2 regions of the Vibrio rarus genome follow, and region 1 is predicted to be linked to the other one. Evidence: predicted binding sites of a transcription regulator. Region 1 holds the regulator's gene; the other holds the start of a gene.
What was found. Region 1 encodes PurR, which represses purine synthesis genes. Its sites were predicted from a motif close to TNANGNAAACGTTTNCNTNA; they were not measured.
Positions count from the first base shown of each region.

Region 2: purT (formate-dependent phosphoribosylglycinamide formyltransferase) is a predicted target of PurR. The motif match lies at 1,533-1,552, and genes of this name have one in related genera.

Region 1 is NZ_AP024900.1:1,740,543-1,744,546, reverse strand. Features, by position in the region: gene OCU56_RS07985 (DUF2007 domain-containing protein) at 1-128, opposite strand, end outside; gene OCU56_RS07980 (TVP38/TMEM64 family protein) at 366-1,052, opposite strand; gene purR (HTH-type transcriptional repressor PurR) at 1,212-2,228, opposite strand; gene torD (molecular chaperone TorD) at 2,369-3,019, opposite strand; gene elyC (envelope biogenesis factor ElyC) at 3,137-3,904, opposite strand.
Region 2 is NZ_AP024900.1:1,260,112-1,264,115, reverse strand. Features, by position in the region: gene OCU56_RS06005 (LrgB family protein) at 1-389, shown strand, start outside; gene cdd (cytidine deaminase) at 567-1,460, shown strand; gene purT (formate-dependent phosphoribosylglycinamide formyltransferase) at 1,606-2,796, shown strand; gene ihfA (integration host factor subunit alpha) at 2,877-3,179, opposite strand; gene OCU56_RS05985 (class I SAM-dependent DNA methyltransferase) at 3,689-4,004, opposite strand, start outside.

The DNA.
Region 1 (4,004 bases):
TCCATAGGCAGTTCTCCTTGTAAACCAAACATTCCTTCGCCACGTACCTCAGTTTCAATATTATAACTCAGTAATAGCTCACGCATGATATGAGCTTGCGGTGGGTTTTGCGCAATAAATATTTTTATTTCTATCCTAGTGGTACCAATCGTACTCAATAAATGGTCATTCTAGATTGTTAACATACTCGAGAACTGCGTTAGAATTTTTGATAGTAGAATAACGACTTATCGAAATATTCCGCTTTGTTTTCGAGCATTTTTCCTACGCTATTTCTGACAACTTACTTGGTATGATTGACTACGGTGGCATTGTGCTCACCGTAAGTCATTGCCCGCATCATCTATGAATTACGGTGATGGGGATTATACGGTGGTTGAACTATTGTGTGGGCGCAGTTTTGCCATGACCCATTTCGCAATTAGCGGGAATAAACCCAATAACGCAAATGAGGCTAACACAGTAGGGGATACGATACCGGAAAGGCTGTCAATTTCGGCTAGTTGCGTACCGGCGTTGAGGTAAACCATAGTACCCGCTAACATTCCTAATTGGCTGACCACATAGAACTTGGCAACAGAAATAGGTGTTAACCCCATCAATAGATTGATTAAGAAAAAAGGAAATACTGGGATAAGACGTAAAGAAAAGAGGTAAAAGGCCCCATCTTTCTCTACCCCGTTATTGATGGTCGCAAGTTTTGACCCAAACTTCGCTTGCACCCAGTCTCGAAGCAAATAACGACTGCTTAAAAACGCCAAAGTTGCGCCAATTGTGCTGGCAAACGACACTAACAATAAGCTACTCCAAAAGCCAAATAAGGCCGCGCCAAGCAGAGTGACAACGGCCGCTCCAGGGATGGAAAAAGCGGTGATAAACACATAGCCGATAAAGTACAGTGTGGCGGATAACAAGAAGTGTTCAGCTATGTGGCTATTTAGGGCGAGTTGTTGCGCTTTAGCGTTTTCTAAAGTGAAGTGTTGGCCAAAGTTGACGGCCAAAAGTACGATGGCACAGACTAAAATTAGTCCTATTATCAATTTCTTATTCATGTGTGAGCTCTTATTGTTATGCAATAAGTATAGAGACACGTTGACGAAACTAAAACTTTCACTGTGATGGAAAAAAGTGGGCCTATAGCGCTTTTTAGTAATAAAAAAAATCGACAACCAAGAGGTTGCCGATCGTAAGAGGTTTGCTACCTTGCTGGCCTAGTCGTTATTGAGGTTTTTGACACTGGCTCTTTCAATTAGCTCTGGGTGCATTTCAAAGATGCGACGCTCATGCTCTTTATTTTTAATGCGCTCTAACAGGATCTCAAAGGCGGTTTTACCCACACGGCGTTTGGGCTGATGTATGGTGGTTAATGGTGGTGAGAAGTAAGCCGCAAGATCGATGTTATCGTAGCCAATGACCGAAATATCTTCGGGAATGTCGATATTGTGTTGTCTTAGACGACTGATCAAGCCTAACGCCATAATATCATTGAAGCAAAAAATAGAGGTGGGACGCTCTTCTTTAGACATTGCTACCAGTTTATCGGCCGCTTCTACAGCCGTATCACATTCAAAGTTACCTTCAAAAATGAGTTTTTCATTAAATGGGATATTGGCTTCAGCTAACGCTCTTTTGTAGCCAGAAATGCGCTCAATACAGGCCAGTTTCTCAGCTTGTCCAGTCAGGCAGGCAATTTTATGGTGACCATTGTTAACTAAGTATTTAGTGGCTAAATACCCCCCTTCTTCAGAGTTATCAATGATTTTATCTGCCGAGGAAGACTCCGGTCCCCAGTCCATAACCACTTTTGGGATGTTAGGGTGAGAGTCGAGCATTTGACGCAACTCTTCGGTTAAGTCAGAACACATCACTAAAATACCGTCGACGCGCTTCTCCGCTAACATACGAATATAATCACGTTGCTTTTCGTATAGCCCACCGGTATTACACAAAATAAGAGTGTAACCTTGGCGGTAACAGTAACTTTCAACGCCGTCGACCACTTCGGCAAAGAAAGGGTTAGTGGATTGAGTCACTAACATGCCAATAGTTCGTGTGCTATTGCATTTTAGACTACGAGCAACGGCACTTGGGGCGTAATTTAGGTTTTTTACGGCTTCCATCACTCGTTGCTGAGTTGCTTCGGCCACAAAGCGTGTTTTATTAATAACGTGAGAAACTGTGGTGGTAGAAACCCCTGCAAGTTTAGCGACGTCTTTGATGGTTGCCATGCGTTACCTTGTTAATAAAAGATGGATGCAATAAACATAAATTAAACTGTGCGATCCTTCACTCAGCAAACGATTGCGCGGAGGGGGAGTCTAGCCATAAATATGGCCACTGACAATGGATTTATGAATATATTTGGAATCTATGTCTCATTAGCAAGATAGTGGCAGTCAATTTTGCAAAAATTCACTAGTAATACGGATACGGCCGCATAAAAACCAAATTCATCATAGCGTTTACAGTCAGCAGAAAACTGGGGTATCCAGGTTAAGAGGTGTTGCTCAATTAAGGCTTTTTGCTCTGCCAGGGCCGCTTCCATATGCGACTCTTTTTCTAGGGCATTACAACGAATAATAAGATTGCCTAGAAAATCCAACTCAATGGCTAAATGATCAGCGGGTTCATTGAAGTGACCATCTACCTTAATGCCTTTATTTAACATTAATTGCGTCATGTCTTGTGCAGGCTTGCCGTTAAGTAGCTTGTTTTCTTCAAGATAGAGAGAGGCATAAGGTAAGGCGGCGTATTTATCTGAGGTGAGAAACAGATTACAAAAGTCGGCGGACAATTCTAATTGCGCATCTTCACGCTGTTGTAGTCGGTCAAAGGCATCCACTAAAGCCTCCACCGCCTCACTAAGTTGTGGATTCTCACCTAAACCGGCAAGAAAGCCACGCACAGCAGAAGATTGATAAGCCTGCAAATCTTGCTCTGTTAGTTCCTTAGAAAAAAGGCTGGAAAACCACCAGTAGATCTCTGCTCGTTGCTCGTTGAACTGCTTAACTTCTTGCATAAACGCACCACAATTTCATTTTAATTACTATAAAGAATAGTAGCTTAGGTCATCTTTACTATGTGAGTGAGATGAATATTAATTAAAATGTGCGCAATGAAGCAAAAGGTGAGTGCATTACTCACCATTGGCTAAATTTCTCAAACGTTGCCACCATTGCCCCATCGTTTCGTGCCAGTAACGTTCGGTTTGTTCTAGGTAACGGGCTTGCGGTGTGTATTTTTGCCAAGGCTGCACAATGTGGGATTGAGCTAAATAGTTAGTGGGAGCGGGCAGAGGCTGTAAACCTGCAGAATGAAATTCATGTAATGCACGTTCCATATGGCTGGCAGAGGTAACTAATGCCATGCTTTTTTGACCAACAAATTTCGCTGCTTGTCTGGCTTCTTGCCATGTATCCTGCGCCGTTTCGAGTAAGATGATATCGGATTTCGCCACCCCTAAAGCGAGCGCTACCGTCGCCATCATTCTTGCTTGACTGATCTCTGTGCCACCCGAGTAGCCGGATAAAATCAATTTCGCACCCGGGTACATACGTAGCACACGAATCCCCTCACTGAGACGCATCATGGCTGTACGGCTCAATTCTGAGGTGGGGGGAATTTGCGGGTCAACCACATGTCCACTACCGAGCACCATAACATAATCTAAGCTCTGTGTTGGTGGTAGAAAAGCACTGTATTTTCTTTCTAGTGGTTTTAATAATCCACTAGAAATTGGCTGAAAAGAGATCGCAAAAATGGAAGCTAGAGAAATAAAAATAAAGATACAACCCGATTTATGTTTTCGGGTAAACATAATTAATGCCAAGCCCAAAAAGCCAATAAGTAGCATAGCAGGGAGTGGCATAAGAAAGGCTGAAACAATTTTTTTGAGTGCAAACATGTTGGAGTAAACTATTTCCTAAGTTAGGTGGGGTGTAAATTGGGTCACGAGAAAAAAGGCATGAATTTGGACTGTTTTTTAGTCAATCAATAAAGCAAAT
Region 2 (4,004 bases), 480 kb from region 1:
TGCTCACTGCAGGCTCTTTGGCCGTCATGCTCGGTGCCGACTCTCAACTGCTGGCCAGCATTATGGGCAAATCAGTCACCACAGCGATTGCCATGCAAGTCTCCACCGAACTTGGCGGTGAACCTGCAGTGGCAGCGATGTTAGTACTAATGGCGGGCCTTACCGGTTCTTTATTGGCTTATCCCGTTTATGGCATATTAAAAATTAAACACCCCATTGCCAAAGGGCTCACCATGGGTACAGTGAGTCATGCTTTGGGCACGGCTACAGCCTTTGAGCATAATCAAAAAGACGCCGCTTTTAGCTCTTTGGCCTTAGTGTTGTGTGGTGTTATCACCTCGATTTTAGCGCCATTTGTTATGACCTTTATGCTTTGGCTAGCGAGCTAGTTGCCATAACGGTCCAGCTCATGGTTTGATTTTCGCAATAAAACGTCATTTAAAACCATAGCAAAAGCCTCCTGCGCGAATGGATGTGAGCGAAACCGTTTGCGCAGGCTAAGCCTCTCCCTATTCTTAATCAGTTACACTATGCTATGTACATGATTTTTAGGATAGGTATTGGTAATGAGTCAGCGCTTTAACCCACTGTACAATGAACTTCCCTCCTCCCAAGTTGAGGTGTTCAAAAGCATTTTTAATGACCCCTCTTTTGCTGGAGTCCTCAGTGAAACGCAGTTTCTACAACTTCAACAAGCAACAGAGCAAACAGCGCAACAATTAAAAGTCTCTTTACTGCCTTTTGCTGCGGCATTTTCTGTGGCACCCATTTCTCATTTTCACGTGGGCGCTATCGTTAAAGGTGCGTCTGGGGCTTTATATTTTGGGGCAAACTTAGAAATAGCGAGCACTCAATTAGGCCAAACCGTGCACGCAGAGCAATCGGCGATCAGTCATGCGTGGATGAAAGGTGAACTGGGTATTACTGACATCACCATTAACTTCAGCCCTTGTGGCCATTGTCGCCAATTTATGAATGAGTTGACCTGCGCCAAAGAGTTAATGATTCAACTGCCTCAAGGTTCACAAAAGAGCTTACAGCACTACTTACCTGAATCGTTTGGCCCTGAAGATCTGGGGATTTCCAGTAAATTAATGTCCGTTGTAGAACATGGCTATTCGCTGACAAAAGAGCCCCCTTTACAGCAAAAGGCGGTTGAAGCACTCAATAAAAGCCATGCTCCTTATACGAACAATCTCAGCGGCGTGGCAATACAAACGGTAGATGGTCAGATATTTACCGGTCGCTACGCAGAAAACGCTGCTTTTAATCCCAGTTTACCTCCTTTGCAAGTGGCTCTGGTGCAATTGCAAATGGCAGGCAAGGCATTTTCTGAGATTAATGACGTCGCTCTTGCGGAGATCCATAATGCCTCTTGCTCTCATTTAGCTGAAACGCAAAGCACCCTTAATACACTCAATCCTGACATTGCACTAAGCTACATTACCCTCACCCCTTAACACCGCTAAAGCACGATTTACTGGCACTGCAACCTTGGTTGCGGTGTCCTTACAAAAATATCCTCAATATCACCATGCAAACGATTGCGCCCTGCGAAAATTTCAGTATGATCCTTAAAAAAAATTATCGTCTTAAGGAAATGTTATGTTGGGTACGGCTACAGCATCAGGTGCAACAAAAGTTTTATTGCTAGGTTCGGGTGAATTAGGCAAAGAAGTGGCTATTGAATGTCAGCGTTTGGGTATTGAAGTTATTGCCTGTGATCGCTATCAAAATGCACCGGCTATGCAAGTGGCTCACCGTAGCTATGTACTTGATATGCTAGATGGTCAACGACTATCTGAAATTGTTGCTCAAGAAAAACCTGACTATATTGTTCCTGAAATTGAAGCCATTGCCACTGATACTTTAGTTGAGTTGGAAAAACAAGGTACTACCATTGTCCCTAACGCACGTGCGACCCAGCTGACTATGGATAGAGAAGGCATTCGCCGCTTGGCTGCCGAAGAGCTGAGCCTTAACACCTCAAACTATCAATTTGCCGATACTTTTGCACAATTTAGCCAAGCGGTCGAGGCCGTGGGCATGCCGTGCGTGGTGAAGCCAGTAATGAGCTCATCGGGTAAAGGTCAGAGTGTCATTCGCTCAGAGCAAGATGTCGCTAAGGCTTGGGAACATTCTCAAGATGGAGGTCGCAGTGGTGAAGGACGCGTCATTGTTGAAGGCTTTATTGATTTTGATTACGAAATTACCCTATTAACGGTGCGTGCTGTGGATGGTGTTCACTTCTGTGCTCCTATCGGTCATCGTCAAGAAGATGGCGACTATCGTGAATCTTGGCAACCGCAACAAATGTCAGAAGTGGCGATTAAAGCCGCTGAATACGTTGCTGAGCAGATTGTTAACGCGCTGGGGGGTTATGGCCTATTTGGTGTAGAGCTCTTCATTAAGGGCGATAAAGTTATCTTTAACGAAGTGTCCCCACGCCCACACGATACAGGTATGGTAACGATGATCTCTCAAGATATGTCAGAGTTTGCTTTGCATGTTCGTGCCTTCACTGGCAACCCAATCAATGCTATCCGACAAGTGGGTCCTGCAGCGTCTGCGGTTATCCTTGGTCAGGGTACCTCAAATAATTTGTCATATACGGGAATTGACGAAGCTATCAGTACTGCCGATACGCAGATCCGTCTTTTTGGTAAGCCTGATATTGATGGACGCCGTCGTTTGGGGGTCATTTTAAGTCGCGCAACGGATACGACACTGGCGGTGGATACAGCCCTTGAAGCGGCCAAAAAAATCCATATCCATTATACTAATCGTTCTAAATAACGGGTCATTCTAGCTTGTTAAAAACTAAAAAGAGGTCTTAAGACCTCTTTTTTTTTATTGACTTATAAATAGCAAATTGACTATTTAATGTCGTCTTTCTTCAGCTCTTCAACGCGAGCTTTCAGCTTTTGTCCGGGTCTAAATGTGACCACACGACGTGCGGAAATAGGTATATCTTCGCCTGTTTTCGGGTTGCGACCTGGTCGTTCTTTCTTGTCTCTCAGATCAAAGTTGCCGAATCCAGACAGTTTTACCTGTTCGCCACTTTCAAGTGATTTACGAATTTCTTCGAAAAAAACTTCCACGGTTTCCTTGGCATCCCGTTTACTATATCCAAGATTTTCAAACAGGTTTTCAGCCAAATCGGCCTTGGTGAGCGCCATAAAACTTTCCTCAAAGCTAGGTGAACTAATTGCTACGCTGGAGTAGTTTTTACCCCTAGGCTTCATTAAAAATGAAACCAACGACAGCTCCTAAAATTTGTCACTACAATCAACTACATATTGATGACTCGATCGAAAGTGTATGACAAGGTTTTCAGTTTCGCCAACTTTTTTTGTAAAAAATTTATAAGAATTAGATACTTAGAAAATTCAAGTAAATTTACGTTAATTTTTATCGAGTAAGGTGTTTTTATTGAGGGAAAAGTTTAATAAAAAGTGTCATTTTCTTATTTAATTCAGAGGGTTATTGTAATGCTTTCGCTAGCTTTGTTGTGTCGGAAAATGCATTGAATAACGCCACCTTTTGCAAAACTTGCTTTTGATATGAATCTATTACACTATTCTTTACACACACAATTGACCGCAAAACAGTGACATTTTCAAACTCATTTGCCTCTGTATCGCTCTTTTCTGCATCCACTAATCAGTGGCTTTTAGCATCGGCTCACTTAGGGTTTCTCGACAATCATGTACGTGTGCATCTCGGGGTACTGGTCATACTCTACATGGCGAATGATGCAGCCAAGATCCATCATCAACTTGATAATCCCGTTAATGCCTAATGACGCATAATACACTTCCGGCCCCATAATTTGATTGGTATGTGCGTCAGGCTCTTTGGTTCCGCCAAAAGAGAAAATAAACAAGCCTGCGTTATTTAAACTGGCCACGACTTTGCGTAAGACATGACTTTGTTGCGCTAACGGTACATGCCACAAACTATCCCAAGCAGTAATAAAATCGTATTTTTCAGGCAATGCATAT